3 regions of the Micromonospora sp. NPDC049900 genome follow, and region 1 is predicted to be linked to each of the others. Evidence: riboswitches for the same ligand, from Rfam matches in the RefSeq annotation. Region 1 holds a riboswitch; each other region holds the start of a gene.

The links. Region 1 has a riboswitch for S-adenosylmethionine ahead of thrC (threonine synthase). Riboswitches for the same ligand answer to the same signal wherever they lie in the genome.
Region 2: it holds a riboswitch for S-adenosylmethionine, as region 1 does, so the genes downstream of both, ACIBMZ_RS14060 (ABC transporter substrate-binding protein) here and thrC (threonine synthase) in region 1, are expected to answer to the same signal.
Region 3: it holds a riboswitch for S-adenosylmethionine, as region 1 does, so the genes downstream of both, ACIBMZ_RS16465 (aminotransferase class V-fold PLP-dependent enzyme) here and thrC (threonine synthase) in region 1, are expected to answer to the same signal.

The regions. Positions count from the first base shown of each region.
Region 1 is NZ_JBITKM010000001.1:244,155-253,891, forward strand. Features, by position in the region: gene ACIBMZ_RS01115 (hypothetical protein) at 1-855, opposite strand, end outside; gene ACIBMZ_RS01120 (alpha/beta fold hydrolase) at 1,224-4,091, shown strand; gene ACIBMZ_RS01125 (ABC transporter permease) at 4,091-4,987, shown strand; gene ACIBMZ_RS01130 (DUF4232 domain-containing protein) at 4,977-5,675, opposite strand; gene ACIBMZ_RS01135 (DoxX family protein) at 6,054-6,503, shown strand; SAM riboswitch class I at 6,698-6,833, shown strand; gene thrC (threonine synthase) at 6,843-8,129, shown strand; gene ACIBMZ_RS01145 (GNAT family N-acetyltransferase) at 8,412-9,431, shown strand; gene paaN (phenylacetic acid degradation protein PaaN) at 9,484-9,737, shown strand, end outside.
Region 2 is NZ_JBITKM010000005.1:23,571-33,307, forward strand. Features, by position in the region: gene ACIBMZ_RS14045 (urease subunit alpha) at 1-25, opposite strand, end outside; gene ACIBMZ_RS14050 (urease subunit beta) at 22-384, opposite strand; gene ACIBMZ_RS14055 (urease subunit gamma) at 381-683, opposite strand; SAM riboswitch class IV at 977-1,089, shown strand; gene ACIBMZ_RS14060 (ABC transporter substrate-binding protein) at 1,356-2,198, shown strand; gene ACIBMZ_RS14065 (amino acid ABC transporter permease) at 2,234-3,016, shown strand; gene ACIBMZ_RS14070 (amino acid ABC transporter ATP-binding protein) at 3,013-3,744, shown strand; gene ACIBMZ_RS14075 (ABC transporter permease) at 3,820-5,445, opposite strand; gene ACIBMZ_RS14080 (ATP-binding cassette domain-containing protein) at 5,442-6,425, opposite strand; gene ACIBMZ_RS14085 (TetR family transcriptional regulator) at 6,534-7,430, shown strand; gene ACIBMZ_RS14090 (carbohydrate-binding domain-containing protein) at 7,618-8,949, opposite strand; gene glpK (glycerol kinase GlpK) at 9,098-9,737, opposite strand, start outside.
Region 3 is NZ_JBITKM010000006.1:203,125-212,861, forward strand. Features, by position in the region: gene ACIBMZ_RS16425 (2-hydroxymuconic semialdehyde dehydrogenase) at 1-971, shown strand, start outside; gene ACIBMZ_RS16430 (2-keto-4-pentenoate hydratase) at 968-1,762, shown strand; gene ACIBMZ_RS16435 (acetaldehyde dehydrogenase (acetylating)) at 1,759-2,694, shown strand; gene dmpG (4-hydroxy-2-oxovalerate aldolase) at 2,691-3,728, shown strand; gene ACIBMZ_RS16445 (2-keto-4-pentenoate hydratase) at 3,725-4,456, shown strand; gene ACIBMZ_RS16450 (RidA family protein) at 4,516-4,902, shown strand; gene ACIBMZ_RS16455 (NmrA/HSCARG family protein) at 4,975-5,865, opposite strand; gene ACIBMZ_RS16460 (TetR/AcrR family transcriptional regulator) at 5,954-6,490, shown strand; SAM riboswitch class IV at 6,841-6,961, shown strand; gene ACIBMZ_RS16465 (aminotransferase class V-fold PLP-dependent enzyme) at 7,014-8,243, shown strand; gene ACIBMZ_RS16470 (GMC oxidoreductase) at 8,264-9,737, opposite strand, start outside.

The sequences.
Region 1 (9,737 bases):
CTGTCCGGCGGCCCGCTGGGCGTCGTCCCGTGCGCTGGTCAGCCGGACCAGGTTGATCGTGCCGGTCCGGTTGTCCGGCTGGGAGTGCAGCGCCATCGCCTCGGCGGCCCGCTGGTAGGCGTCGAACGGCGTGAGCACGCTCGCGCCGAGGTCGGCGCTCGCCGAGCTGTCCACCACCGCGCGCAGGTTGTTGACCAGGTCGTTGGCGGGTTGCAGGGCGGCCAGCCGCAGCGTGGCCAGCTCGCTGAGGGTGCGTACCTGGTCGCTGGCGGGCCGCTGCCCGGCCAGGACGGTCGCGTCGACGAGCCGCCCGGCGGCCACCGTCGCCTCCGGCATCTCCTCGCCGACACCGTCCTGGAGGAAGTACGAGGCGGCGCCGGAGTCGCGGATCAGGCCGGAGGTCTCGCGTACCTTGCCGTGCAGGGCCAGCAGCAGGTCGGTGACCTCCCGGTAGGCGCTGAAGGCCGCCTCGGGGTCGAGCGACCGCTCGGGCAGCGCCTCCAGCTTGGCCCGGATCCCGGCCCACCGTTCGTTGGTGCTCAGCTCGGCACCGATGCGGGCGTCCACGGCGGCGACCTGCTCGACGGCCTTCTGGAGGTTCTCGCGGGGCGGTCGGCGGTCGGCCACGGCGGCGCTCTGCGCGTCCACCAGGGCCTCGGTCACCGGTCCGAGGGCACGCAGGTACTCCACGCCCAACCGCTCCTGCTGGAGGGCCTCGCGGTCGGCGTCGATGTACTGGTGGGCGCGTATGACGAGGAACGCCACCGGCAACAGCAGCGCGGTGGCGAGTATCAGCGGCAGGATGCGGCCCGGTGTCCGGGGCCGGCGACGGACCCGCGAAGCGGGAACGGTCATGGTTTCTCCTCCGGGTGGCGCAGCGGTCGGGGGATGGCGTCAAGGAGCCGGTCCCGTGCGCCGGACCGGAAAACTAATCGAACCGGGACTGTCTGTATCGGTCTCTCCGGGTCAGGTTTGCGTCACTTCGAGCGATGTGACGGAGGATTAACTGATTGACTACGGTGGGTGGCTCTTTCCATGGAGATACGTCGTAGTAACGCGTAGTTTCCAGTGAAAGGCATTAATTTCCATGATGCGAAGTCATCCCAAAGGTTCGCCTACGGAGGATGTGCGGTCGACCTCTTGCGGATGACGATCGGCCGAGTAGGACGGACGTACGGCGGATCTCAGCTACCACTCAGGTTGCGGGCCGTACCGTGTGCCGAATGAGATCGCCGTTCTCGGCCGAGCGGATTCGCCGTGCCCTGCCCACCGGCCGCCGGGCCGTCGCCGCGTCGGTGGCTGTCGCACTGCTGGCGGCGGTCGTCGTCTGGGCGGTGTGGCCGGACCGGCCGAGCTTCCGGACCGAGGCCGCGATGCTCACCGTGCGATCCGGGCCGACCGGCGACGAGCCCGTCGACCTGGACACCACGCTGTACCTGCCGCGCGAGGCCGCCGCCGACCGGAAGGTGCCCGCGGTACTGCTCGCGCACGGGTTCGGCGGCACCAAGAACTCGGTCCGCACCGACGCCGAGGACCTCGCCGACCGGGGTTACGCGGTGTTGACCTGGACCGCCCGGGGCTTCGGTCGCAGCGGTGGCCAGATCCACCTGGACAGCCCCGACCACGAGGTCCGCGACGCGCAGCGACTGCTGGACTGGCTGGCCGACCGTCCGGAGATCCGGACCGACGCGGCGGGCGACCCCCGGGTCGGCGTGGTCGGCGGCTCCTACGGCGGCGCGCTGGCGCTGCTGCTCGCCGCCCAGGACCAGCGCGTGGACGCGATCGTCCCGATGATCACCTGGAACGACCTGTCCCGGTCCTTCCTGCCGGAGAGCGCCGGTGGGGAACCGACCGCCGGGGTGTTCAAGTCCGGCTGGGCCGGCATCTTCTTCGGTGGTGGCGGCGCCGTCGGCTCCGGACCGGCCGGTATCTCCGGCACCGGCGCCGAGTCGCCGGAGGGTGCGCCGGACGCCGGCCCGCCCAGCCCCGCGCCGGGTCAGGGGCCGGGCACCGCGCCGGGCGCCCCGGCCGCCGGTGCCCTGCCCGATCCCTCCTGCGGCCGGTTCGCCGCCGACGTCTGCGCCGCGTACCTGCGCATCGCCGCCACCGGTCAGGCCGACCAGGCCGCCGTCGACCTGCTGCGCCGGTCCAGCCCGGCCGGTGTGCTGGACCGGATCGAGGCGCCCACCCTGCTGGTCCAGGGCGCGGCGGACACCCTCTTCCCGCTGGGCGAGGCCGACGCCAACGCCCGGGGCATCGCCGCCAACGGCACCCCGGTGCGGGTCGCCTGGTTCACCGGCGGCCACGACGGCGGCGCCGGACCGCAGACCGACTCCGACCGGGTGAAGTTCCTGACCGCGCAGTGGCTCGACCACTACGTCGCGGGCACCGGGGACGCACCCGGCGACACCTTCACCTTCTCCCGGATCGCCGGCTTCGACGCGATGGACCGGGGGCTGGTCGCCACCGGTTACCGCACCGACGACTACCCCGGTCTCGGCGGCGACTCCCGCCGCGAGGTGACCGTGGCCGGGCCGCCCCAGCCGGTGGCCAACCCACCGGGCGGCAACCCCGCCGCGATCTCCTCGGTGCCGTTCGCCGGCTCGTTGAGTTCACTGCTCAGCGGGGTGGCCGGCGACATACCGGGGCAGCATGCCCGGTTCGAGTCCGAGCCGCTGACCGAGGCGGTCGACATCGTCGGTGCGCCCACGGTGTCGCTGCGGGCCGCGTCGAGCAGCGGCGAGGCGGTCCTCTTCGCCAAGCTCTACGTGGTCGACCCGGAGGGGGCGGCCACCCTGCCGAGCGGGCTGATCGCGCCGATCCGGCTCAGCGGTCTGCCGGCCACCGTCGACGCCGCCGCGCCGGTCACCGTGACCCTGCCGGCGATCGTGCACCGGGTGGAGGCCGGGCACCGGCTCCGGCTGGTGGTGGCCACCTCGGACCAGGCGTACACCACCCCGATCGAGCCGGCCGTCTACACGGTCGCGGTCGGTGACACGCCGGTCGGCCTGCCGACCGTCGACAGCGACCCGATCCCCACCGAGGCGGCGCTCTGGCGCTGGGTGCTGGTCGGGCTGATCGCCGCGATCGTGATCGGGCTCGTCGTGCTCGTGGCCGTGCTGCGCCTGCGGCACCGCCGCCAGGACACCTCGATCCATCCCGAGTACGCGGACACCCCGCTGGCCGTGCGCCATCTGCGCAAGGAGTACGCCGACGGCTTCGTGGCCGTCTCCGAGGTGGACTTCGAGGTGCACCCCGGTCAGGTGGTCGGCCTACTCGGGCCCAACGGTGCCGGCAAGACCACCACCCTGCGGGTGCTGATGGGGCTGACCCAGCCGACGGCCGGGGAGATCTACGTCTTCGGGCATCGGCTGGTGCCGGGATCGCCGGTGCTCTCCCGGATCGGCGCGCTCGTCGAGGGGCCCGGCTTCCTGCCGCACCTGTCCGGTTTGGAGAACCTCAGGGCGTACTGGCGGGCGACCGGGCGGCCGGAGGCCGACGCGCACTTCGAACAGGCGCTGGAGATCGCCGGGCTGGGCTCGTCGGTGCACCGGCGGGTCCGCAAGTACAGCCACGGCATGCGGCAACGGTTGGCCATCGCCCAGGCCATGCTCGGCCTGCCCGAGCTGCTGGTGCTCGACGAGCCGACCGACGGGCTGGACCCGCCGCAGATCGCCGAGATGCGTCGGGTGCTCCAGCGGTACGCCACCGACGGCCGCGCGGTGCTGGTCTCCAGCCACCTGCTCGCCGAGGTGGAACAGACCTGCACGCACGCCGTGGTGGTCAACAAGGGCCGGATCGTGGCCTCCGGGCCGGTGGAGGACATCGTCGGCGACTCGCCGAGCGTGCTGTTCGAGGTGAGCGACCCGCGCGCGGCCCGGGACGTGCTCAACGACCTCGGCGGCGTACGGGTGCTGGACGACGCCGACGGGCACCTGGTGGTGGACACCAACGGCACCGCCCGCAGCGAGGTGGTCGCCGAACTGGTGCGGGCCGGTATCGGGGTGGACCGGGTGGTGCCCCGGCGCCGCCTGGAGGACGCGTTCCTCGCCCTGGTGGGCGAGAACTCTCGGGGAAGCGGGGACCGGTGATGGCGGGATCGACCGTGCCGACGCGGGAGGAGTCCGAGGTGGCTCCGTCGGGCGCCGCCGCCGGCTACCGGCCGTCGAGGACGCTGCCGTTCGGTGCCGAGTTCCGCCGACAGGCGGCGCGGCGGCGCACCCAGTTGGCGCTCGGCTTCATGGTGCTGCTGCCGTTGATCATCCTGATCGCGTTCCAGTTCGACTCGGGTGACGACGACAACGGCCGGGGCGAGTTCGGCAGCCTCGTCTCGTTCGCCACCTCCGGCGGGCTGAACTTCACCCTGTTCACCATCTTCGTCTCCGCCTCGTTCCTGCTGGTCGTGGTGGTGGCGCTGTTCTGCGGCGACACGGTGGCCAGCGAGGCGAGCTGGGGCAGCCTGCGTTACCTGTTGGCGGTGCCGGTGCCCCGGGCCCGGCTGCTGACGGTGAAGCTGCTGGTGGCGCTCGCGTACTCGGCGTTCGCGCTGGTGCTGCTCGCCGGCACGGCCCTGCTGATCGGCACCCTGCGGTACGGCTGGTCACCGCTGCGTAGCACGGTCGCCGCGCAGCTCGAACCCGGCGAGGGGCTGCTCCGCCTGCTGGCGGTGCTCGGCTACCTGGCGGTCGTGCTGCTGGTCGTCGCCGGTCTGGCGTTCCTGCTCTCGGTGGTCACCGACGCCGCGCTGGGCGCGGTGGGCGGTGCGGTGCTGCTGTGGATCCTCTCCAGCATCCTCGACCAGATCACCGCGCTCGGCGCGATCCGGTCGTTCCTGCCGACCCACTACAGCACCGCCTGGCTGGGGCTGCTCTCCACGCCCGTGCAGACCGACGACATCGTCCGAGGGGCCATCTCGGCGATCTGCTACGCCACCCTGTTCTGGGGGCTCGCCTTCTGGCGCTTCACCCGCAAGGACATCACGAGCTGAGTGCGGCGTCGACGCCGTCGTCCGCCGAATCGGTGGGCGTCGGTGTCGGGCCCGTCCGCTTCTTCCAGGCGCTGACTCCGATCCGGTCGGTGTTGCCGAGGTCGATCGGCCCCTCCATGTCGAGTACCTGCCCCGGCTGCCCCTTGCCCGCCGCGATCTCCACCCGCGTGGCCTCGGTGGCGGCCACGGTCGGGTCGTCGACCAGGTTGCGCCAGATCACGGCAGCTCTGGCCGCGTCGCCCGGTGCCACCACCAGCCGCCGGGGCGGGTCGTCGAAGCCCGAGGCGATCCCGGCCGCCCCGGGGACCACCCGGACGCTGAGCGGTCGCCCCTCGCCGTCGTAGAGCCGTAACGCCGGATAGCCGTGCAGCGGGTACGGCCGGTCGCCGCAGTTGACCAGTTCGACGCCCATCGCCCGGAGCCCCATGGCCGCGCTGACACCGAGGTAGCGGATCCGTACGCCGGACTCGGGGCAGACCTCCGGCCCGGCCGAGGTCGGTGCCGGGGCGGTGGCCGCGCCGAGCGGCTCCGGCGGCGGGTCGCCCGGGGCGTTGTGCGACGCGTCGGTCGGCGCGCAGCCGGCGAGCATCGTGACGGCGGTCAGCAGCGCGGCGTGCCGCGTACGCCGGTCACCCGGGCCGTGTCTCGGGGTCGTCTCCGGAATCGATCCCCCGTGGATGTCTCGCATCGGGCCATCGTCGCATCACGGTGCTCGATCGCTCGCCCGGCTGTCGGCGTGGCGAGGCGGGTGGTTCGGGACGGCGTCGCGGTCGGCCGGGGGCCGCTCGGTGTACCGGCTGGTGGGACGACGGTGGCCGCTTCCGGACCCGGGTGGGCGCGCGGCTCCGGCTCGGATGACCGCGACTTGTTGCCGTCACATGTCCAGGGTGTACAGGGAGTCGTTACGGAGGGTGATCAAAACGATCTTCGCCGAGGGGGGTTCCTTCGGAAGTTCCAGTCGCTACCATCGATGTGGGAGCGTTCCCAAAGGAAGAGATTGCATCGACAAATATTTATCAATCCCGCATTCTGGTTGCCCTCGTCCATCCACAATGGAGGTTCCGGAATGCGTACTGACCGGTTCGGCGGGCCGGCCCTGTCCCTGTTCCGCATGGTCATCGGCCTGCTGTTTCTCTGCCACGGGTTGTCGTCTCTGTTCGGCGTCTTCGGCGGTGCCCGGGGGAGCGGTGAACCCGTCCCGCTCGGCACGTGGCCGGGCTGGTGGGCCGCGCTGATCCAGGCCGTCTGCGGCGCCCTGGTGCTCGTCGGTCTGCTCACCCGGCCGGCGGCCCTGGTGGCGTCGGGCTCGATGGCCTACGCCTACTTCGTCGTCCACCAGCCCGAGGCGCTGCTGCCGCTGCGCAACAACGGCGAGTTGTCCGTGCTGTTCTGCTGGTCGTTCCTGCTGATCGCGATACTCGGTCCGGGTAGCTGGGCGCTGGACAACCTGCTGCGCCAGCGCAGCGGGGCCGCACTGGACGTGAAGGCGGCCGAACGCAGGTCCGTACCGGCCTGATCCGGCTGGTGCGGCGGCCAGGCCGACGCTCGTGCGCGACCCTGGACCGGGTCTCCTCCGGCACCGCCGGAGCCGTCCGGTCCAGGGTCGTCGCCGTCCCTCAGGCGGTGGCGGCGGTGAGGAATCGCTCACAGGCTGAGATCGAACGCTGACGAGCGCGGCGCGATTGCCTAGACTCGGCGGCACAACTGAATACCTCATCCAGAGGGGCTGAGGGATACGGCCCGACGACGCCCCGGCAACCACCCCACGCGCTCATCGCTGAGCGTCCCGTGGGGCAGGTGCCAATTCCGTCCCCGCCGCAGGGTGCGATGTGGGGGAAGATGAGAGGACTCGGACATGACGTCGACGCTCGCCCCTACCGGGATCGACACCACCGCCAGCCCCGCCCGCGCCCTGGTCTGCCGCGCCTGTTCGGCCCGCTACCCGTTGGCCGCGCAGCACGCCTGTTACGAGTGTTTCGGCCCGCTGGAGGTCGACTACGACCCGGCGGCCCTCGCCACCGTGACCCGCGAGCAGATCGAGGCGGGCCCGCAGAACATCTGGCGCTACGCGGCGCTGCTCCCCGCCGGGCAGGACCCGGCCACCCGGGTCAGCCTGGACCCCGGTTTCACGCCGCTGGTCGCCGCCGACCAGCTCGCCGCCGAGCTGGGCATCACCGGCCCGCTCTGGGTCAAGGACGACAGCGCCAACCCCACCCACTCGTTCAAGGACCGGGTCGTCTCGGTCGCGCTGACCGCCGCCCGGGCGCTCGGCTTCGCCCGGTTCGCCTGCGCCTCCACCGGCAACCTGGCCAACTCCGTCGCCGCCCACGCGGCCCGGGCCGGCACCCCGTCGGTGGTCTTCATCCCCAGTGACCTGGAGCAGGGCAAGGTCGTGACGACCGCCGTGTACGGCGGTGAGCTGGTCGCCATCGACGGCTCGTACGACGACGTGAACCGGCTCTGCGGCGAACTGGTGGAGACCGACGAGTTCGAGGACACCGCCTTCGTCAACGTCAACGTCCGGCCGTACTACGCCGAGGGGTCCAAGACGCTCGGCTACGAGGTCGCCGAGCAGCTCGGCTGGCGGATTCCGGCCCAGGTCGTGATCCCGATGGCCTCCGGCGAACTGCTCACCAAGGTCGACAAGGCGTTCAGCGAGCTGGTCGAGATCGGCCTGGTCGAGGCACCGGCCGGCGGGTGGAAGGTCTTCGGTGCCCAGTCGGCCGGCTGCAACCCGATCGCCACCGCCCTGCACGGCGGCGGGGACACGATCACCCCGGTCAAGCCGACCGGGATCGCCAAGTCGCTCAACATCGGCGACCCGGCCGCCGGCCTGTACGCCCTGGAGGCGGTACGCCGTACCGGCGGCTGGATGGACTACGCCGACGACGACGAGATCCGTGCCGCCGTGCGGCTGCTGGCGCGTACCACCGGGGTCTTCGCCGAAACGGCCGGCGGGGTGACCGTCGCGGTGCTGCGCAAGCTGGTCGAGTCCGGAAAGTTGGACCCGACCGCGGAGACGGTGGTCTACAACACCGGCGAGGGGCTCAAGACGCTCGACGCGGTCGCGGGCGAGGTCGGACCGACCCACCGGATCAAGCCGTCGCTGCGGGCCGCCCGCGACGCCGGCCTGCTCGGCTGAGGCACACCGCGAACTCGTCGGCTGGTCGGCATGTTGCACGCCGACCGATCCGCCGGGTAACGGGCTTTTCGCGGTGAGTGCCGAAAACACGCCGTCGAGTACTTGACGGCAGGAACCGGGCGGCGCAAGATGCTTCGTGCGGGAGGGCGTTTCGCCGTAGACTTTCAGTCTTTACGACCCAGCGCCGGAGGCGTTGTGCGATCGTCCCTCCCGACCAAGCTTCCCGACGGGGCCGGCGAATAATCGCTGGCCCCGTCGCTCGTCGTCCCGCAGGCTGCGGAGATGGCCATCACCATCACCCCCTTCGGTGCCGACGACGAGTCGGCCATCGAGCAGGCGTTCCAGGTCGGTGCCGACTACAGCGCCGCGGAACTGCCGGACTACCCACCGTTCAGTCGGCAGCGGTTCGCCGCGCTGTTCCACCAACCGATGCCGGGCACCGAGACACTCGCCCTGCTGGCCCACGTCGACGGCGTCGCCGCCGGATACCTGCTGCTCCACCTGCCGCAACTCGACAACACCGAGAACGCCTCGGCCGAGCTCGTCGTCCATCCGGAGCACCGCCGCCAGGGGGTCGGTCGGGCGCTGTTCGAGCGCGGCCTGCGCGTGCTGCGGGAGCGCGGACGTAAACGGGTCAGCGCGATGAGCCGGGCACACCTGCGCGGCGAGCCCCACCAGCCGGGTCCGGCCACCCGGTTCGCCGCCACCGTCGGCGCGGTCGACGCCCTGGCCGACGTACGGCGGCGACTGCACGTCGCCGAGCTGGACCAGACCGCCCTGGACGCGCTGCTCGCCGACGCCCGGTCCCGGGCCACCGACTACGAGGTGCTGTTCTGGCGCGGGAACACGCCGGACGACCTGATCGCCGACGTCGCGTATCTGGACGGGCGGCTGCTGGCCGACGCGCCGATGGGCGACCTGGAGTGGGAGCCCGAGCAGGTCGACGCGGAGCGGGTACGCGGCACCGAGCGGGCGCTCGAAGCGCGCGGCAAGCGGCGGTACCACGCGGGCGTACGGCACCGGGGGTCCGGCCGACTGGTCGCCTGGACCCTGCTCGACATGTCACCGACCGCCGACTGGCACGCCTTCCAGCAGATCACCATCGTCGACCCGGAGCACCGGGGGCGCCGCCTCGGCCTGCTCACGAAGATCGAGAACCTTCGTCACCTGCTCGACCACGAGCCCGCTGTCCAGGTGATCGACACCTTCAACGCGGACAGCAACGACCACATGATCGCGATCAACGAGCAGCTCGGGTTCCGGGTGATGGACCGGTGGAGCAACTGGCAGCTCGACGTCTGAGGTGTGACACGCCCCTACTGATCGCGGGGCTTCCTGTTGCATGATGGCGGGCATGACGGAGACCCCGCACCCCCTCTACGACAGGCACGCCGACACCCTCGACCGCGCGCTGACCGCGATCGCGGAGCGCGGGTACTGGTCCGCCTACCCGGAATCACCCAGCCCCCGGGTGTACGGCGAGACCGCAGCCGCAGACGGCAAGGCCGCGTTCGAGGCGTACCTGGGCGGGGACTTCCCGCTCGACCAGCCGGGCGACGGCGACCGGGTCGCCACCGAGACCAGTCCGTTCGGTGTGCCGCTGAACGT
Region 2 (9,737 bases), on a different contig from region 1:
AGCGCTCCCGCTCCACCATGCTCATGCCGTCCCTCCGCTCCGCTGCGCGCCGCCGTGAGACACCGCCGTCGGGGTCGGGTCCAGTGAGCCGGCGCACTCGCCGCGCAGGCCGGGGACGATCCGCGCGCCGCTCAGCGGCACCAGATCCACGGTGCGGCTCACGCCCGGTTCGAAACGCACGGACGTCCCGGCCGGTACGGCCAGACGCTGCCCCCAGGCGGCGGCCCGGTCGAAGTCCAGGGCCGGGTTGGCCTCGGCGAAGTGGTAGTGCGACCCGACCTGCACCGGCCGGTCGCCGGTGTTCACCACGAGCAGCGTGGTCACCGGACGACCGGCGTTGATCTCCACCGGCCCGGCGGCCGGCAGGATCTCCCCGGGGATCACGGGATCGGGTGGTGCACCGTCACCAGCTTGGTGCCGTCCGGGAACGTCGCCTCCACCTGCACCTCCCTCAGCAACTCGGGGATGCCGTCCTGCACGTCGTCCCGGGTCAGCACGGTGCGGCCGGAGGCCATCAGGTCGACCACGGACGCCCCGTCGCGCGCGCCTTCGAGGAGGAAGGCGGTGAGCACCGCGACGGCTTCCGGGTAGTTGAGACGCAGGCCGCGTTCGCGGCGGCGCCGGGCGACGTCCGCCGCCACGTGGACGAGCAGGCGGTCCTGCTCGTGCGGGGTGAGATACACGGGGTGCTCCCGGTGGGTGTCCGCGCCCCCGGACACCGTCGGCCCGGCGCCTCGACGCGCCGACCGCCGGTCGGGGTTCGCCCGCCGGTCCGACCGCCACGTGCGCGGGCCCCGGGGTTTCCACCTCCCCGGTCCGCGTGGCGGACCACCGGCGGTGTCGGGTCGGATGCGGACCGCACCGCCCACCGCTGAGCAGACCGTAAGGGATCACGCGGGCGGCGGGCAACACCCCGCGTGAGGGTCGTCATAACGGGTGGACGCTGCCCCGTCACCGGCTGCTAGCCTCGGCGACAGGTCAAGAGCGCCAGCGTCAAGCCCCGGCTCGCTGGCCGGCAACCCTCGTCCGCGCAGGGGTGCCCCGGGTGAGGACCAGGCATCGGAGCGACCTCCGGTGCAAGCGTGGCCTGGTGTCCCAGGTCATCACGACCTTGAGGAGAACCATGCCTTACCGCTGTCGACCGGTGGCCTGCCGGGATCTGACCCGGCGTCGGCACGTCGACATGATGCGGGTGTGCAGCGCCGCGTGTAGCTGACCTGCGTCGCTACCCGGCCGCCGACCTGCCCGGTCGGACGACCAGCCCCGTTCCGTTTTCCCACCCCTCACGGTCCGTCCCACGGCGGACCGTCGGCGTGGCACGTGCGTGCCCGCCGCCGTTCATCCAGGAGACACCTGTGCGCTTCCTTCCCGCCCTGACCCGGGCCGTCGCCGTCGGCGTCACCGCCGTGCTCGCCGCCACCGCCCTCACCGCGTGCGGCTCGGACGGCGAGACCGCCGACAACCCGTACAACCTGCTCCAGCCGGGGGTGCTGCGGGCCGGCACGCTCACCGACGCGCCGCCGAACGTCTATCTCAAGGACGGCCAGTTCACCGGGTTCGACAACGACCTGCTGGTCGCCGCCGCCGACAAGCTCGGCCTGCGGGTGGAGTTCGTCGGCACCGACTTCTCCGGCCTGCTGGCCCAGGTCAACAACCGTAAGTTCGACGTCGGCAGCTCCTCGATCACGATCACCGAGGCGCGGAAGAAGACGGTCGACTTCGGCAACGGCTACGACTTCGGGTACTTCGGGCTCGACGTGCCCGCCGGATCGACGCTGACCGGCTTCGACGAGCTGTCCGGCAAGCGGGTGGTGGTCGTGCAGGGCACCGTCCAGGACGACTACGCCACCGGGCGCGGCCTCGACCCGGTGCGGGTGCCGGACTACAACGGCGCGATCAACCAGCTCAAGGCCGGCACCGCGGACGCCTGGATCGCCCCGGCCGAGATCGGCGAGAAGACCGCCGCCGACAGCGGCGGCAAGATCAAGGTCGCGGCGAAGGAGCTCAGCCCGGCACCCACCGCATACGCGGTCGCCAAGGGCAACGACCCGCTGCGCGAGGCGCTCAACCGGGCCCTGGACGAGGTCATCGCCGACGGCACCTGGACCCGACTCCAGGAGCAGTACTACCCGGGGCGGCCGATCCCGGCCGACTTCACCCCGGGCAGCGGCGACGTGTCGGCACCGGCCGCCTCCTGAGGTAGGACGACGAGCGAGTAGGGCGGAGGTCGACCGTGGATCCGTTGCGCACCCTGTGGGAGACGTTCTTCGACTGGGAGTCGATGCGCGAGGCGCTGCCCGAGATGATCACCGTCGGGTTGCCGAACACGCTGATCCTGGCGGTCACCGCCGCCCTGCTCGGCTCGGCCATGGGCATCGTGCTGGCCGTCGCGGGCATCTCGCGTACCCGCTGGTTGCGGTGGCCCGCCCGGGTCTACACCGACGTGTTCCGTGGCCTGCCGGCGGCGGCGACGATCCTGCTGATCGGGGTCGGCCTGGCACCGTTGGGCATGCAGGTGTGGGGACCGAACCCGTACCCGCTGGGGATCCTGGCGCTGTCGCTGATCGCGGCGGCGTACATCGGGGAGATCTTCCGCTCCGGCATCCAGTCCGTGGAGGCGACCCAGGTGGAGGCCGCCCGCGCGCTCGGTTTCTCCTGGTGGGAGGCGATGCGGGTGGTGGTGATCCCGCAGGGTGTCCGGCGGGTCCTACCGGCCTGGGTGAACCAGCTCATCGCACTGATCAAGGACTCCAGCCTGGTCTACTTCCTCGGTCTGCTGGCCAGCCAGCGGGAGCTGTTCCGGATCGGGCAGGACTACGCGGCCAACACCGGCAACCAGTCGGCGTTGCTGCTGGCCGGGCTCTTCTATCTGACGCTGACCGTGCCGCTGACGCACGTCGTCAACTGGATCGACCGGCGGCTGCGGCACGGCCGCCCGGCGACCGGACCGGCCGGTGACGATCCCGACGACCTCGACCTGGCGCTGCCCGGCGCCGCCGGAGGCAACCAACGATGAGTACCTCGGTCAGCCTGAGCCTGCGCGACGTGCACCTGGCCTTCGGCCGTCACCAGGTGCTGCGCGGGGTGGACCTGGACGTCGCGCGCGGCGCGACCGCCTGCGTGATCGGCCCGTCCGGGTCCGGCAAGTCGACGCTGCTGCGGACCGTCAACCGGCTGCTCGAACCGGACCGGGGCGACGTGCTGCTGGACGGGCGCAGTGTGCTGCGCGACGACCCGGACGCCCTGCGGCAACGGGTCGGCATGGTGTTCCAGCAGTTCAACCTGTTCCCGCACATGAGCGTGCTGCGCAACATCACCGTCGCGTTGCGGCGCATCCGCAAGCTCGGCGAGGACGAGGCGGTGGCGGTGGCCCGTACCCACCTGGACCGGGTGGGGCTGGCCGCGAAGGCCGACGCCCGCCCGGCGCACCTGTCCGGCGGGCAGCAGCAGCGGGTGGCCATCGCCCGGGCGCTGGCCATGCAGCCGCAGGTGATGCTCTTCGACGAGGCCACCTCGGCGCTGGACCCGGAGCTGGTCAAGGGCGTGCTGGCGTTGATGGCGGACCTCTCCTCGCAGGGCATGACCATGGTGGTGGTGACCCACGAGATGGGTTTCGCGCGCGAGGTCGCCGACACCGTCGCGTTCATGGACGCCGGGGTGGTGCTGGAGGCCGGCGAGCCGACCGCGATCTTCGAGTCGGCCGAGCACCCGCGCCTGCGCCGGTTCCTTTCGCAGGTGCTGTAGCGCGGGGGCGGCGGCGGTGAAAGGAGGGGACCCCTGCTCTGCACGAGGCGTTAGCAGGGGTCCCCTCCTTTCACCTCAGGTCGGAGTATCGCGCCGCCGGAACGCGCCCAGTCCGACGGCCAGCAGCACGGCCGCCACGGCGGTGAGCACCACCAGGGGCAGCACCCTGAAATCGGCGGCGGGCACCGACGGCACGTGGGTGAAGGGCGACAGGTTCAGCGCCGCCTGCGGCAACTCCAGCACCGCGCCCAACTGCCCGAGCAGCAGGAAGGCGATCAGCACCGCCCAGCTCGACGCCACCGACCAGCGGGGTACCGCACCGAACAGGGCGGTCACCACCCCGACGAGCACCAGCAGTGCGGGCAGCCGCAGCAGCGCCGCCCCGCCCAGCTCGACCGTCCAGCCGATCGGGTCACCGGCCGCCAGGCCGTACCCGAGCCCGGTGGTGAGACCGGCCAGCAGCACCAGCAGCACCGCGCCGAGCACGGCGGCACCCACCTGGATCCCGAGCCACCGGGTCCGGCTCACCGCCGTGGCCAGCAGCGCCTCCAGGATGCCGTCGGATTCGTCGTTGCGCGTCCGCAGCAGGGCCTGCACGGCGTACGCGCCGATGGTCAACGCGTACAGGCCGAGGATCGCCGCCAGGTACGCGTCGACGAGTTCCGCCCCGCCGCCGAGCTGGGCGATCGCCTCGGCCGCTGCCGGGTTCTCGGCGATCATCGCGTCGACCTCGTGACCGGCCACCCCCATGGAGAGGCCGAGCACCACCACCGCCACCGCCCAGCCGGCCAGTGCACCCCGCTGCAACCGCCAGGTCAGGCCGACCGGCCCGAGCAGCCCCGCGCCCGCTCGGGCCGGTCCACGCCGCGCGGCGAGCAGCCCCGCACCCACGTCCCGACGTTCGGCCAGCAGGTAGGCGAGTGCGACCCCGGCGACCAGCAGCGCCACCGGCAGGGCGAGGATCCACGGTCGTTCGGCACCGAAGGCGCGTACCTGGGTGCCCCAGCCCAGCGGCGAGAGCCAGGTCGGCCAGGCGCTGTCCAGCCGGGTGCCGTCGGCGCTGCGCTCGCCGAGCACGTCACCGGCGGCACGCAGCAGGAACGCGACGCCCACGGTGGCCGCGGCGAGCGCGTTCGCGCTCCGGGAACTCACCGAGACCTGCGCGGTGACGGCCGCGACGCCGGTGAAGGCGACCCCGACCCCGCCGATCGCCGCGGCGGCGGTCACCGAACCGGCGACCGGCAGTCCGGCGCCGACGAAGGCCAGGGCGAGCAGCGCGGCGGAGGCCAGGTTCGCGGCGACCACCACCAGCAGGGCGGCGGTGAGCAGGGCGTACCGGCCGACGACGGTGGCGCCGAGCAGTTCGGCACGCCCGGTCTCCTCGTTCTGCCGGGTGTGCCGGATCACCGCGAACGTGCTCAGCAGCGCGGCGAGCAGGGTGAGGGTGAGGTACGTCTCGGCGACCACCACCGCACCGAGGTCGGTGCTCGCGATCGGACCGTTGAAGGCGCGGGCGACCACACTGGACAGGGCGGTCTCGGCGTACCCGAGGCGGGTCTGCTCGTCGGGGTAGAGCCCGGCGACGCTCTCGGCCAGGCCGTAGCCGATCAGCGGGGTGCCGAGGACCCAGACGGCCAGGCGGGTCCGGTCGCGCCGCAGCGCGAGGCGGGCGAGTCGCCCGGTGCCGGTGAAGGCGCTCATCGGGCACCTCCGGCGGTGGTCTGCCGCGCGGCGTCGCCGGTCTGCCCCGAGGCGTCGGTGGTCCGCCCTGCGGCGTCGCCGGTCTGCCGCCCGGCGTCGGCGCTGTCGCCGTAGTGCCGCAGGAACAGCTCCTCCAGCGTGGGCGGCGTGCTGGTCAGGGCGCGGACCTCGAACCGGACCAGGTGGCCGAGGAGGGTGTCCAGGTGCGCCGGTTCGACCTCCAGCTTGACCCGGCCGTCGACCGGCCGGACCTCGTGCACGCCGGGCAGCTCCGCCAGCCCGGTCAGCGGCCGTGCGGTCTCGACGGTCACCGTGGTACGCGCCAGGTGGCGCAACTCGGCGAGGCTGCCGGACTCCACGGTACGTCCGTCCCGGATGATGCTGACCCGGTCGCAGAGCACCTCCACCTCGGCGAGCACGTGGCTGGAGAGCAGCACGCTCGCCCCCGCCCCGGTGAGCGTGCGCACCTCCTCCTGGAACACCGCCTCCATCAGCGGATCCAGTCCGGACGTGGGTTCGTCCAGGACGTACAGCTCCACGGCGGACGCGAAGGCCGCGACGATGGCGACCTTCTGCCGGTTGCCCTTGGAATAGGTGCGGCACTTCTTCGTCGGGTCCAACTCGAAGCGTCGTACCAGCTCGTCGCGGCGGCGTCGGTCCAGACCGCCACGCAACGCGCCGAAGAGGTCGATCGCCTCGCCGCCGGTCAGGTTGGGCCAGAGGTTGACGTCACCGGGTACGTACGCCAACCGCCGGTGCAGCGCGACCGCGTCCCGCCACGGGTCGCCGTCGAGGACCCGTACCTGCCCGGAGTCACGGCGCAGCAGGCCGAGCACGATCCGGATGGTGGTGGACTTGCCCGCGCCGTTGGGCCCCAGGAAGCCGTGCACCTCCCCCGGTTCCACCGTCAGGTCGAGCCCGTCGAGGGCACGTACACCGCCGAAGGTCTTGACGAGGTTCTCGATCGAGATCACGGACATGGGTGCCTCCTGTCGCTCGGTGTGTCGACCACCCCACTGTACTGACCGTCGGTAAGTGGTTTCGCGCAGGTCTCCGTCCGACGGTCAGGACGGGCTAGGCTCTACGCCATGAGCTGGGAGGAAGTCGACGACACGCGCAGCCGGATCCTGCGTACGGCCCTGCACATGTTCATCGAGCAGGGCTACCAACGCACCTCGCTACGCCAGATCGCCGAACGCCTGCGACTGACCAAGGCGGCGATCCTCTATCACTTCCCCAGCAAGGCACACCTGCTCGGTGATCTCGCCGGGCCGTTCGTACGGGACCTGGAGTCCCTGCTCGACCGGGCCGAGGCGCTACCGGCGCAGCAGGCCCGATGGACGCTGCTGGAGGGCTGGGTGGACGTCATGCTGGCCCACCGGCACTCGCTGGGCATGCTCTACCACGACCTGGCGCTGGTCGGCCAGGGCACCGACTACCAGAGCCTGATGCAGATCGCCATGCGGGCCAACGAGATCGTGGCCGGGCCCAACCCCGGCGTGCGGGAACGCGTCCGGGCGGTACAGGCGCTCGCGATGTGCGGCGACCCGGTGCTCTTCCTCGCCGAGGTGCCAGCAGAGGCACTGCGCGAGGACATGCTCGACGGCGTCCGCCGCCTGCTGGCAGACCCCCCGCCAGCCGCGTCGCAGACCGCGCCGACGGCCACCCCGCCGACCGTCACCGACCCCGCCGAGGCCACCCCCACCGCCGGAGCCACCCCCACCGCCGGAGCCGCCACCAGCACTCCGGACACCAACGCCCCGGCAACCGTCGACCCGGCCACCGTCGACCCGCGCTCACGCGCTGGCCGACGACGCCCGGGGCGTCCGCGTTCGATGAGCCCGGACCAGGTGTCGGCAGCCCGCCGGATGCACCTGGCGGGCACCCACTCGGCCGACGAGATCGCCGCCGAGTTCGGGGTGTCCCGAGCCACCGTCTACCGCCATCTCGAATCCAACAACGATACTGAGACAGTTTCGAGCTAATTTCAAGACATCCCCAACCCCCACCCACCCCGCTGTCCGCCCACCCCACCCCCGCACCCCAACCGCCGCGTTGATCAAGGAGTTTGGGCACGGTTCACGTGCCCAGGACGACCAAAACTTCTTGATCAACCACGACGGGAGGGGGTGGTGGGTGGTGGGGTGGGGCGGCGGGGGTGGGGTGGGCGGGTCAGCGGAGTAGGTTGAGGTTGGTGTAGGTGCGGGTGTGGGCTGGGAAATCCTCGTTGGTGTACGGCGCGTGGATCCAGGTACGCAGCGAGTTCGCCGCGGTGTCGATCTCCACCAGCCGTACCGGGTTGGTCCGGGGCGAGTGGAACGTCTGCAGGAACGAGTGGATCCGGTTGCCGTGCAGCCCGGTGTCCACCCGGGACGCGGCGGTGCCGGTGTGCCCGGAGAAGACGAACCGGATGTTGGCGTACCGCCGGATCAGGTTGTCGAAGACGTACTGCGGGCTCGTCGACCCGAAGGCGGCACTCTGGCCGATGGTGGCGTCGCTCTCCAGGAAGTGGTGGGTCACGACGATCACGTTGTGCCGGGGGTGTGCCTCGACGACCTGCTGCGCCCAGGCGACTGCCGCCCGTCGGGGCCACAGTTCCAGCGTCAGCACCAGCCACTGCACCCCACCGGCGTGGTAGGTGGCGAAGACGTTGTCCACTTTGCCGGGCTCGAACCGCCCCCCGGCCACCCCGAAGCGGTCGACGGTGAAGTACTGGTTGAAGGTCGTGGTGTCGCGCAGCAACGGCCCGGCCGGGCTGCGCAGCACGCCGTCGGGACCGAAGACCTGGGTGTCGTGGTTGCCGACCGCCAGGGTGTACGGCAGACCGGCCGCCTCCAGCGGGCGCAGGGCGGCGCTGGCGCGGGCGTACTGCACGTGGTCGGGGGTGTCGTAGTTGACCACGTCACCGGAGTGGGTGACGAAGCGCAGGTCCAGGGCGCTGCGCTGGGCCACCAGCCAGTCGATGCGCTGCCGCAGCCGGGTGTCGCCCGCGGTCAGCACCTCCTCCTGGGTGTCCGGCACCACCGCGAAGCCGAACGTGGTGTCGACCGGCCCGGCCTCCTGCGTCCGGGCGTACGCCACGTGCACGTTGCGGTCGCAGGTGGTGGTGTAGCGGTCGTTGACCAGCTCGATGCGGACGGAGTGCCGCCCGTACGCCAGCGGTGCGCCGACGAGGTAGCTGCCGTACTCGGTGGCGCTGGTGACGGTCACCTCGCCGACCGGCTGGCCGCCCACGCTGACCCGGGCGACCGGCCAGCCGTCGCACTCGTCCCCGATCGCACCGATCACGAGTTGGCCGGAGCCCTGGAGCACGGTGGTGGCGTGACTGCTGTTGCGCCACAGCGTGGCGTGCGTGCCGGACGGGGGCACGGGCGTGCCGGTCGCCGGGTTGATCGACCCGTTGACCACCGTGAACGGTGACGGTTCCGCCGCGTTCGCCGTGCCCGCGAGCACGCCGGCCGACAACACGACCACGATCGCCACGATGGCCCGCGTGATCCGCATTTTTGCCCCTCCCTGTCCCACACCGGCACCTGCCGGACATCGGGATGCTAAGGCAGACTGAGCGGACATCCCGGTATCGCGACAGCAACACGCAGTGATGTCGCGTCCACGAAACGTCACCGAAACGCGGTCCGCCGCCGCCGTCCGGTCAGTCCACGTCGACCCAGTCCAGGGTGCGGCGTACCGCCTTCTGCCAACCGGCGTAGCCGGTCGCGCGCTGCTGCGGTGACCAGGTCGGGTCCCAGCGGCGGCTCTCGTTCCAGTTCGCCCGCAGTTCGTCGGCGTCCCGCCAGAAGCCGACCGCCAATCCGGCGGCGTACGCGGCACCGAGGGCGGTGGTCTCGGCGACCACCGGCCGACTCACCGGCACCCCGAGGATGTCCGCCTGCAACTGCATGCACAGGTCGTTGACGGTGACCCCGCCGTCGACCTTGAGGCATTCCAGGGCCACGCCCGAGTCCGTGGCCATCGCCTCGGCCACGTCGCGGCTCTGGTAGCAGATGGCCTCCAGGGTGGCCCGTGCGATGTGGGCGTCGGTGTTGTAGCGGGACAGGCCGACGATGGCACCGCGCGCGTCGGACCGCCAGTACGGGGCGAACAGGCCGGAGAAGGCGGGTACGAAGTACACCCCGCCGGCGTCGGAGACCTGGCGGGCCAGGTCCTCGCTCTGCGCCGCGCTGTTGATGATCTTGAGCTGGTCACGCAGCCACTGCACGGCCGATCCGGTGACCGCGATCGACCCCTCCAGCGCATAGACCGGGTCCGCTCCGGCGAACTGGTAGCACACG
Region 3 (9,737 bases), on a different contig from region 1:
TCGCACCGGCCCTCGCCTGCGGCAACACCGTGGTGGTCAAACCCTCCGAGGAGACACCGTCGTCGGCGACACTGCTGGCCGAGGTGATGGCGGCGGCCGGAGTGCCCGACGGCGTCTTCAACGTCGTACACGGCTTCGGACCGAACTCGGCAGGGGAGTTCCTGACCCAGCACCCGGACGTCGACGCGATCACCTTCACCGGCGAGTCGGCCACCGGACAGACGATCATGCGGGCGGCGGCCGACGGCGTGAAGGCGGTCTCCTTCGAACTGGGCGGCAAGAACGCCGGCCTGGTCTTCGCCGACGCCGACCTCGACGCCGCGATCGAGGGCTCGGTGCGTTCCTCGTTCACCAACGGCGGCCAGGTGTGCCTCTGCACCGAACGACTGCTCGTGCAGCGACCGGTCTTCGACGAGTTCGTGACCCGGCTGGCCGCCCGCGCCGACGAGCTGACCTTCGGCTGGCCCGCCGACGAGGCGACGGCGAACATGCCGCTGATCTCCCACGCCCACCAGGACAAGGTGCTGGGCTACTACGACCTGGCCCGCACCGAGGGCGCCACCGTGCTCGCCGGCGGCGACATACCGACCTTCGCCGACGCCCGCGACGGCGGCGCCTACGTCCGGCCGACCGTCCTGACCGGCCTGGGGCCCGACGCCCGCGTCAACCGGGAGGAGGTCTTCGGCCCGGTCTGCCACGTGGCGCCGTTCGACGACGAGGACGAGGCGTTCGACCTGGCCAACGACAGCGACTACGGCCTGGCCGCCACCGTCTGGACCCGGGACGTGGGCCGCGCCCACCGGGCCGGCACGCGCCTGGAGACCGGCATCGTGTGGGTCAACACGTGGTTCCTGCGGGACCTGCGCACCCCGTTCGGCGGAGCCAAGGCCTCCGGCGTCGGCCGGGAGGGCGGCGTCCACTCCCTGAACTTCTACTCCGAGCTGACCAACGTCTGTGTGGACCTGTCATGAGTGATGTCGCCCGGGCCGCCCGAGTGCTGCGGACCGCCTACGAGACACGTACCCCCGTCGCGCCGCTGCGCGGCGACCTTCTCCCGGTCGGCGACGTCGACGCCGCGTACCAGGTGCAACAGGCACAGGTCGCGCAGTGGGAGGCGGCGGGCCGCCGCCGGGTCGGCGCGAAGATCGGCCTGACGTCGGCCGCCGTCCAGCAGGCCTTCGGGGTCTACCAGCCCGACTTCGGGATGCTCTTCGCCGACATGGCGGTCCCGGACGGCACCGAGATCGACGTCGGTCGGCTGCTGCAACCCCGGGTGGAGGCCGAGGTCGCGTTCGTGCTCGGTGCCGACCTGCCGTTCCCGCAGGTGACACCCGCCGACGTGATCCGGGCCACCGACCACGTCCTGCCCGCCATCGAGATCGTCGACTCCCGGATCACCGGCTGGGACATCTCCATCGTGGACACCGTCGCCGACAACGCCTCCTCCGGACTGTTCGTGCTCGGCAACCAGCCCCGCTCGCTGGCGGACGTCGACCTCCGACTGGCCGGGATGGTGCTCGAACACGCCGGTGAACCGGTGTCGGTCGGGGCGGGCGCCGCCTGCCTCGGCAACCCCGTCCACGCGGTCGCCTGGCTCGCGCAGACCCTGGCCGGCACGGGTACGCCGCTGGCCGCCGGGGACATCGTGCTGTCCGGCGCACTCGGACCGATGGTGCCGGTCACCCCCGGCGCGACGTACGAGGCGCGGATCTCCGGCCTGGGCTCGGTCCGGGCCTGCTTCAGCCCGGGGAAGTCGGCATGAGCACCGGAGTGGCCGTGATCGGGCCGGGGAACATCGGCACCGACCTGATGATCAAAGTGTTGCGCCTGTCGGAGTCGCTGCGGATGACGGCGATGGTCGGCGTCGACCCGGACTCCGACGGCCTCGCCAGAGCCCGCCGGCTCGGCGTGGCCACCACCGCCGACGGGATCGACGGGCTGCTGACGATGCCGGAGTTCGCCGACGTCGGGGTCGTCTTCGACGCCACGTCGGCCGGATCGCACCGCCGCCACGCCGCGCTGCTGCGCGAGCACGGCCGCCTGGTGGTGGACCTGACCCCGGCCGCCGTCGGCCCGTACGTGGTGCCGCCGGTCAACCTCGACGAGCACCTCGACGAGCCGAACGTCAACATGGTGACCTGCGGCGGGCAGGCGACCGTCCCGATCGTCGCCGCCGTCGGCCAGGTGACACCCGTGCACTACGCGGAGATCGTCGCCTCGATCGCCTCCCGGTCGGCGGGCCCGGGCACCCGGGCCAACATCGACGAGTTCACCGAGACCACGGCACGGGCGATCGAGGTCGTCGGCGGCGCCCGTCGCGGCAAGGCGATCATCGTGCTGAACCCGGCGGAACCACCGATGATGATGCGCGACACCGTCTACTGCCTCTGCCCCGACCGGGACGTCGACCGGGCCGCCGTCGCGGCGTCGATCGAGACCATGGTCGCCACCGTCGCCGGATACGTGCCCGGCTACCGGCTGAAACAACGCGTGCAGTTCGACCACGTCGACACGTACGTGCCCGCGCTGGGCACCCGGTTCACCGGCGTCCAGGTGTCGGTGTTCCTGGAGGTCTCCGGCGCCGGGCACTACCTGCCCGCGTACGCCGGCAACCTCGACATCATGACCTCTGCCGCACTCCGCACGGCGGAACGGATGGTCGCACCCCGCGCCGACCGGAAGGTGCCGGCATGACCAGGCTCTATCTCCAGGACGTGACACTGCGCGACGGCATGCACGCCGTACGGCACCAGTTCACCGTCGACCAGGTCCGCGCGATCGCCGCCGCCCTCGACGCGGCCGGGGTCGCGGCGATCGAGGTCGCCCACGGCGACGGACTGGCCGGTTCGAGCGTCAACTACGGGCACGGCGCCGCGTCCGACGCGGACTGGATCGCCGCGGCGGCCGAGGCGGTCACCACCGCGAGACTGACCACCCTCCTGCTGCCCGGCATCGGCACCATCGCCGACCTCAAGGCCGCCCGCGACCTGGGCGTGACCAGCGTACGGATCGCCACGCACTGCACCGAGGCGGACATCTCCGCCCAACACATCGGATGGGCCCGCGACAACGGCATGGACGTGTCCGGGTTCCTGATGATGGCGCACATGAACGACCCGGCGGCACTGGCGGCGCAGGCGAAACTGATGGAGTCCTACGGCGCGCACTGCGTCTACGTCACCGACTCCGGCGGTCGGCTGCTGACCCGGGACGTCGCCGAACGCGTCGACGCGTACCGCCAGGTCCTCGACCCGGCCACGCAGGTCGGCATCCACGCGCACCACAACCTGTCCCTCGGCGTGGCCAACAGCGTCGCCGCCGTGGAGCACGGCACCACCCGGGTCGACGCCTCCCTGGCCGGGCACGGCGCCGGCGCCGGCAACGCACCCCTGGAGGTGTTCGCGGCCGTCGCCGAACTCCACGGCTGGGACCACGGCTGCGACGTGTTCGCGCTGATGGACGCTGCCGACGACCTGGTCCGGCCGTTGCAGGACCGGCCGGTCCGGGTCGACCGGGAAACGCTGAGCCTGGGCTACGCGGGGGTCTACTCCAGCTTCCTGCGTCATGCCGAGCGGGCCTCGCAGCGCTACGGGATCGACGTCCGCTCGATCCTCGTCGAACTGGGTCGCCGCCGCATGGTCGGCGGACAGGAGGACATGATCGTCGACGTCGCCCTCGACCTGGTCGCCGCCACCGACCGGACCACCGCGACCGGAGGAAGCCGATGAGCACCACCGACCACCTCGCCCGACGCCTCGACGCCGCGGCGACCAGCCGTACCGCCATCCCGCAGCTCGGCACCGACACCGCGCTGGACGTACCCACCGCCTACCGGGTGCAGCAGGCCGTGGTCGATCACCGGCTCTCGCGCGGTGAACGTCCCGTCGGACTGAAGCTCGGGCTGACCAGCCGGGCCAAGATGGCGCAGATGGGCGTCGACGAGGTCATCTGGGGTCGGCTCACCGACGCCATGCACATTCCCGACGGCGGCACGCTCCGACTGGCCGCCCACATCCACCCCAAGGTCGAACCGGAGGTCGCCTTCCTCGTCCACGGTGGTGCGATCACGGCGGTCGCGCCGGCCCTCGAGGTGATCGACTCGCGGTACGTCGACTTCCGCTTCACCCTGCCCGAGGTCATCGCCGACAACACCTCCGCGAGCGGCTTCGTCCTCGGCGCCTGGCAACCGCTGCCGGACGGGATCGACAACCTCGGCGTACTGCTGGAGGTGGACGGGCGACCCGTGCAGATCGGATCCACGGCCGCGATCCTCGGCGACCCCCGCCGGGCGCTCGCCGAAGCGGTCCGGCTCGCCGCCGCCAGCGGTGTGGACCTGGCCAACGGCGTGATCCTGCTCGCCGGTGCGGCCACCGCCGCCGTGCCGCTGCGGGCCGGATCCCACGTCCGGGTCACCGTCGACACGCTCGGCACCGCGTCCCTGCGGGTCGCGTCGTGACCCCACACAACGAGAACGGCGCCCGACGCGACCGTCGGCCCGACGGTGTGGTGCCCGGCATGGCCACGCCGCGCGGCCGCTTCCCGCACGTCAAGGTCGTCGGCGACCTGATCTTCGTCTCGGGTACGTCGAGCCGTCGGCCGGACAACACGATCGTCGGCGCCGCAGCGGACCCGATGGGCGTCACCGACCTCGACATCCGCGCGCAGACCCGCGCCGTCATCGACAACATCCGCGACATCCTGCACTCCGTCGGGGCCGACCTCGACGACCTCGTCCAGCTCACCACCTACCTGGTCAACATGAACGACTTCGGCGGCTACAACGAGGTCTACGCCGAGTACTTCGACGAGACCGGGCCCACCCGCACCACCGTGGCCGTGCACCAGCTGCCCCATCCGCACCTGCTCATCGAGATCCAGGCGGTGGCCCGACGGCCGTCCTGACCTCGACCCGGGTGGGTGACCTCGTCGGGCTTGCCGGGCCGGCCGTCCGCAGCCGGCCCGGCACCCGAGCGGTCAGGTGAGGGCGCGGCGGGCCCAGGTGCGGAAGTCCGTGGTGGGCAGGCCGAGTGCCTGGGCGATCTCCGGTCGAGCGGGGGTGCCGTTCTCGTTGATCTGCTCGACGACCTTGACCATGAACGGCGGCAGGCCGCGCGTGACCGCTTCCTGCGGGGTGAGGACCGGCGCGGTGACGGTCCGGCCGGTGACCTCGCTGAGGATCGCGGCGACCTCGGTCATGGTCCGCATGTCACCGGCGAGTTCCACCTCCTTACCGTCCAGCGTGCCCGATCCGGTGAAGGCGGTCGCCGCAGCCGCACCGATGTCGTCGACGGCGATCCAGGCGATGCGGGTGTCCGCGGCGAAGCCGGTGACGATGGTGCCGCTGGACCAGTCGCCGAACAGGAAGGACTTCTCCAGCAGGTTCTCCATGAAGGTCGCGGGCTTGAGGACGGTCCAGCGGGCGAATCCGCTGCTGCGGACCGCTTCGTCGATTGCTGCCTTGCTCTCCCAGTAGTGCCGGTCCCAGCGGCCCTCGGCCCAGCCCGGCTGGTTGCGGTGGAAGTCACCGGCACCGGCGACGCTGCTGTGGACGAACTGCGGCACCCCGGCCCTGCGGGCGGCCTCGACGAGGTGCCGCCCTCGGCGCAGCTCGGCATCGCCCTGCAGATCGGTGAGATCCGGGAAGGGGATGGAGAAGACGCCGTCCGCTCCGCGCGCTGCGGCGAGGAGCGAGGCGGGATCGTCCAGGTCGCCCCGGACCAGTTCGGCTCCTCGGTCGCGGAGGGCGAGTGCGGCCGCGCTGGTGGTGTCGCGGACCAGGGCGCGTACCGCGACGCCCCGGTCGAGCAGTGCCCGGGCGGTGGATCCGCCCTGCTTGCCGGTGGCGCCGATGACAAGGACGGCCATGTCTCCTCCTCGGAACAAGTGGGGTGGCACCCCACTTCCTGTCGGTTACGATATGGGGGGGTAACCCCACTTATTCAAACGGCAGGCGATGAGAGTTGACGCACAACGCAACCGCGCGCTGATCGTCACGGCGGCCAGCGAGGCGGTCGCCCGGGACGGCGCGTACGCGTCGCTGGAGGAGATCGCCCGAGCCGCCGGCGTGGGCTCGGCGACCCTGCACCGGCACTTCCCGTCCCGCTGGGCGTTGCTGGAGGCGGTCTTCCACGACCGGGTCGAAGCGCTCTGTGCCCGCGCCGGTGAGCTGTCGACCGGGCCGGACGCCCGCCAGGCGCTGACGACCTGGCTGTGCGAGCTGGCGGTCTACAGCACGACCACCCGCGGCCTGGTCACCTCCCTGCTCAGGGCGCCCCAGGAGAGCGAGTCCTGCTCCGCGATGCTCGTGACGGCCGGCGAACCGCTGCGGCGCCGAGCCGCCGAGGAAGGGACCGTACGCGCGGACGTCGAGATGATCGACCTGGTGACCCTCGTCAAGGCGATCGCGCTGGCGGCGGAATCGACGAGTGCGGCCGAGGCGGAGCGGCTGGTGCGACTCGCCCTGGAAGGAATGAGCCCGTCCCGGCGGTGAACCCACGCAGAGGACGACGACGCCGCCCGGTGTTTCGTCAGCCGGGCGGCCCGGCCTCGACAGGGCCGCCCGGCTCACCTGCTGCGCGTCGGCCGGACCGAGCCGCCCGATGCTGGTCGCGCCGTCGACGAGGTGACCGAAAGTGCTTCGCGAAGTTGACAGGCGATCCACTGGTTCGTCCATCATGGAGTGTGCTGTTCACCGTGGTGGAGTCGATCGGCGGCGCGTGACCGTGACCGGTGCGGCGAGGGGCGACTCAAGGGGGCTGTCGCGTGTCGTACGAACAGGGACATGCTGGGCGCGCCACGGGCCCTAGCGGGCGGGCTCGCCGGTGTGGCAACATCGGCAGCGGTCATGAGTGTCAGCGTCAAGGCCCCGGCCTGCTGACCGGCAACCCTCGTATATCCGCGGTGGGGTGCCTCCGGGTGAGGACCAGGCCGCCGGCGACCGCCGCAGCGGCAAGCGCGGACCCCCACGGGTCCACTGTCACCTGAGGACCACTGTGCCCACGATCGTTCCCACCGTGCTCGGCGACGACCTGCCGGTCCGCCTCGCCGACGGCACCACCGCCGCGTACGCCAACCTCGACTACGCCGCCACCGCACCCTGTCTCGCCGAGGTCGCCGAGGCGGTGACCGAGCTGCTGCCCTGGTACGCCAGCGTGCACCGGGGTGCCGGTGCTGCGTCGCGCCGATGCACGCTGGCCTACGAGCAGTCCCGTCAGACCGTCGCGGACTTCCTCGACATCCGGCCGGACGACCACGTGATCTTCACCCGGAACACCACCGATGCGATGAACCTGCTCGCCCGGGCCCTGCCACCGCACACCACCGTGGTGACCTGGGCCGGCGAGCACCACGCGAACCTTCTGGCCTGGCCGCGCGTGCACCGCCTGCCGGTGCCCACCGACCTGCCCGAGGTGACGTCCGGGCTGACCCGTGCACTGGCCGCCCTGGACAGCGCGGGGCCGGTGCTGGTGGCGGTCACCGGCGCCTCCAACGTCACCGGAGAGGTCTGGCCGATAGCCGACATCGCGGAGATCGCGCATCGGCACGGCGCGCGGATCGCCGTCGACGCCGCACAGTTGGCCCCGCACCGCGCGGTCTCCATGGCCGGCGCCGACATCGACTACCTGGCGCTGTCCGGGCACAAGCTGTACGCGCCGTTCGGCACGGGAGTCCTGGCCGGCCGAGCCGACTGGCTCGACGCCGCCGACCCGTACCTGTCCGGTGGCGGGGCCACCCGGCACGTCGGTGACGAGCCCGCCGACGTGCAGTGGCAGACCGGTCCGGCGCGACACGAGGCCGGCACGCCGAACCTGCTGGGCGCGGTCGCGCTCGCCGCCGCCTGCGCCACGATCTCCGCCGCCGCGCCGGACGTTCTCGCCCGCCACGAGCAGGAGCTGCTGACCCGGCTGCGCGACGGCCTCGCCGCCCTGCCGCAGGTGGCGGAACTGCGCACGTTCGACGCCGATCACGACCGGGTCGGCATCGTCAGCTTCACCGTCGCCGACCGGCGGGCAGCCGACGTCACCCACCGCCTCTCCACCGAGTACGGGATCGGCGTACGCGACGGCTTGTTCTGCGCCCACCCGCTCAGCCGGAGGTTGCTGGCCGGCGCCGCCGCGCGGCTCGGCCGCCCGACCGACGGGTACGCGATCCGGGCCAGCATCGGCATCGGCACGACCGCCGAGCACGTCGACCGACTCCTGCACGGGCTACGCGAGATCGTGACCTCGCCTGCGGAGCAGTAAGCCGTCCTCGGGGTGTGCCGTCAGGTGCTGAGGTGTGCGGCGAGGCGCAGCGCCAGCGCCGCAAGCGTCAGCGTCGGGTTGGCCGCCGGTGAGTTGGGGAAGACGGAGAGGTCGCAGACGTAGAGGTTGCGGTGGCCCCGGACACGCAGGTTCTCGTCGACCACTCCCGGACGCTGCCGACCGGGTGTGACGCGCCCCATCCGCATCGTGCCGACCTCGTGCGACACCCCGCCGAGCGGAGCCCAGAGCTGCTCGTACACGTCGCCGCCGAAGGCGCGGACGACATCGGCGGCGATCTTGTCGAGAGCGGCCTGGACCTGGTCGGCTCGCGGGCTGGGATGGATGCGGATGGTGGGCAGCGCGGTCGGCTTCGCACCCTCCGGCCGGGACTCGGTCCGGGTCACGGCGTTCTGCTCGACCAGCGGCGCCTCGACCATGAACACCAGCTCGCCCGGCATCTTCCCGTCGATCGTCGCCAGGTCCGCGCCGGTGAACTCCAGGGCGTTGACGAACCGGAACTGGTTGAGGTTCGCACCCAGGTCCAGTGTGACGCTGTACGGGTGGGCGGGGTCGACGTCGGCGGCGTCGGTGAGTTGCCGGGAGACGGTCTTGCTGGAGTCGAACCGGCTGTGCCAGTCGCCGCCCTGCCGCACCCAGAACTTCACCACGTAGATCGGGTGGTCGGTGATGCCGCGCCCGATCAGCGGATCGTCATCGGCGAGGCCGGACGCCTGGGCGACCACTGCGGTGCCGACCGTGCCGGCGGCCAGCACCACCACGCCGTCGTCGGCCAGCCGGTAGGTGCGGTCCCGACCTGCCAGGTGGTCGTACGCGACCACGCCGGTGACCTCGCCCGCCGCCCTCTCGACCCCGACCACCTCGTGGTTCAGGTGGACCCGCAGGTTCCCGAAGCGGTCGTCCTGCATCGCGCGGCTGAGCAGCAGTTCGGCCGCCGACCAGATCCCGGCCGGCACCGCCCCGGGGACCGGTCCGCGGTACTCGATCGCCATCGGCGGATCGAAGTGCCGGAAGTCGGCCAACGCGGGCAACTCCCGCAGCCTGGCCTTGACCATCGTCTGGTACGCCGACGGGACCAGGGGAGTGACGCGGGTCAACTGCTCCGCGCGGTCGTACCAGACGTCGCACAGCTCGTCGCGGACCGTCTCCGGCCAGTCGCGGAACTCCCAGCGGTGCATCCGGGGTGCCGACGCTCCCCAGAAGAGGGTCCGGCCGCCGAGGTTGAGGCCCTGGGCGATCCGCGCCCTGGCGCTCTCGGCGTCGGCGGCCCGCCAGCGCCGCCGACCGAAGGCACCCCAGTGGTGGAAGATGTTCGGGTACACGTCGGGGCCGACCGGTTGGTACCGGGCCAGGTTGCCGGTGTGCGTTCCGAACAGGTAACTGCCCGCCTCCAACAGCAGGACGCGCGGTGGCCGGCCACCCCGCCACGGCGTCTCGGCGAGTCGGTACGCCAGGGTGCCGCCGCCGGCACCGGAG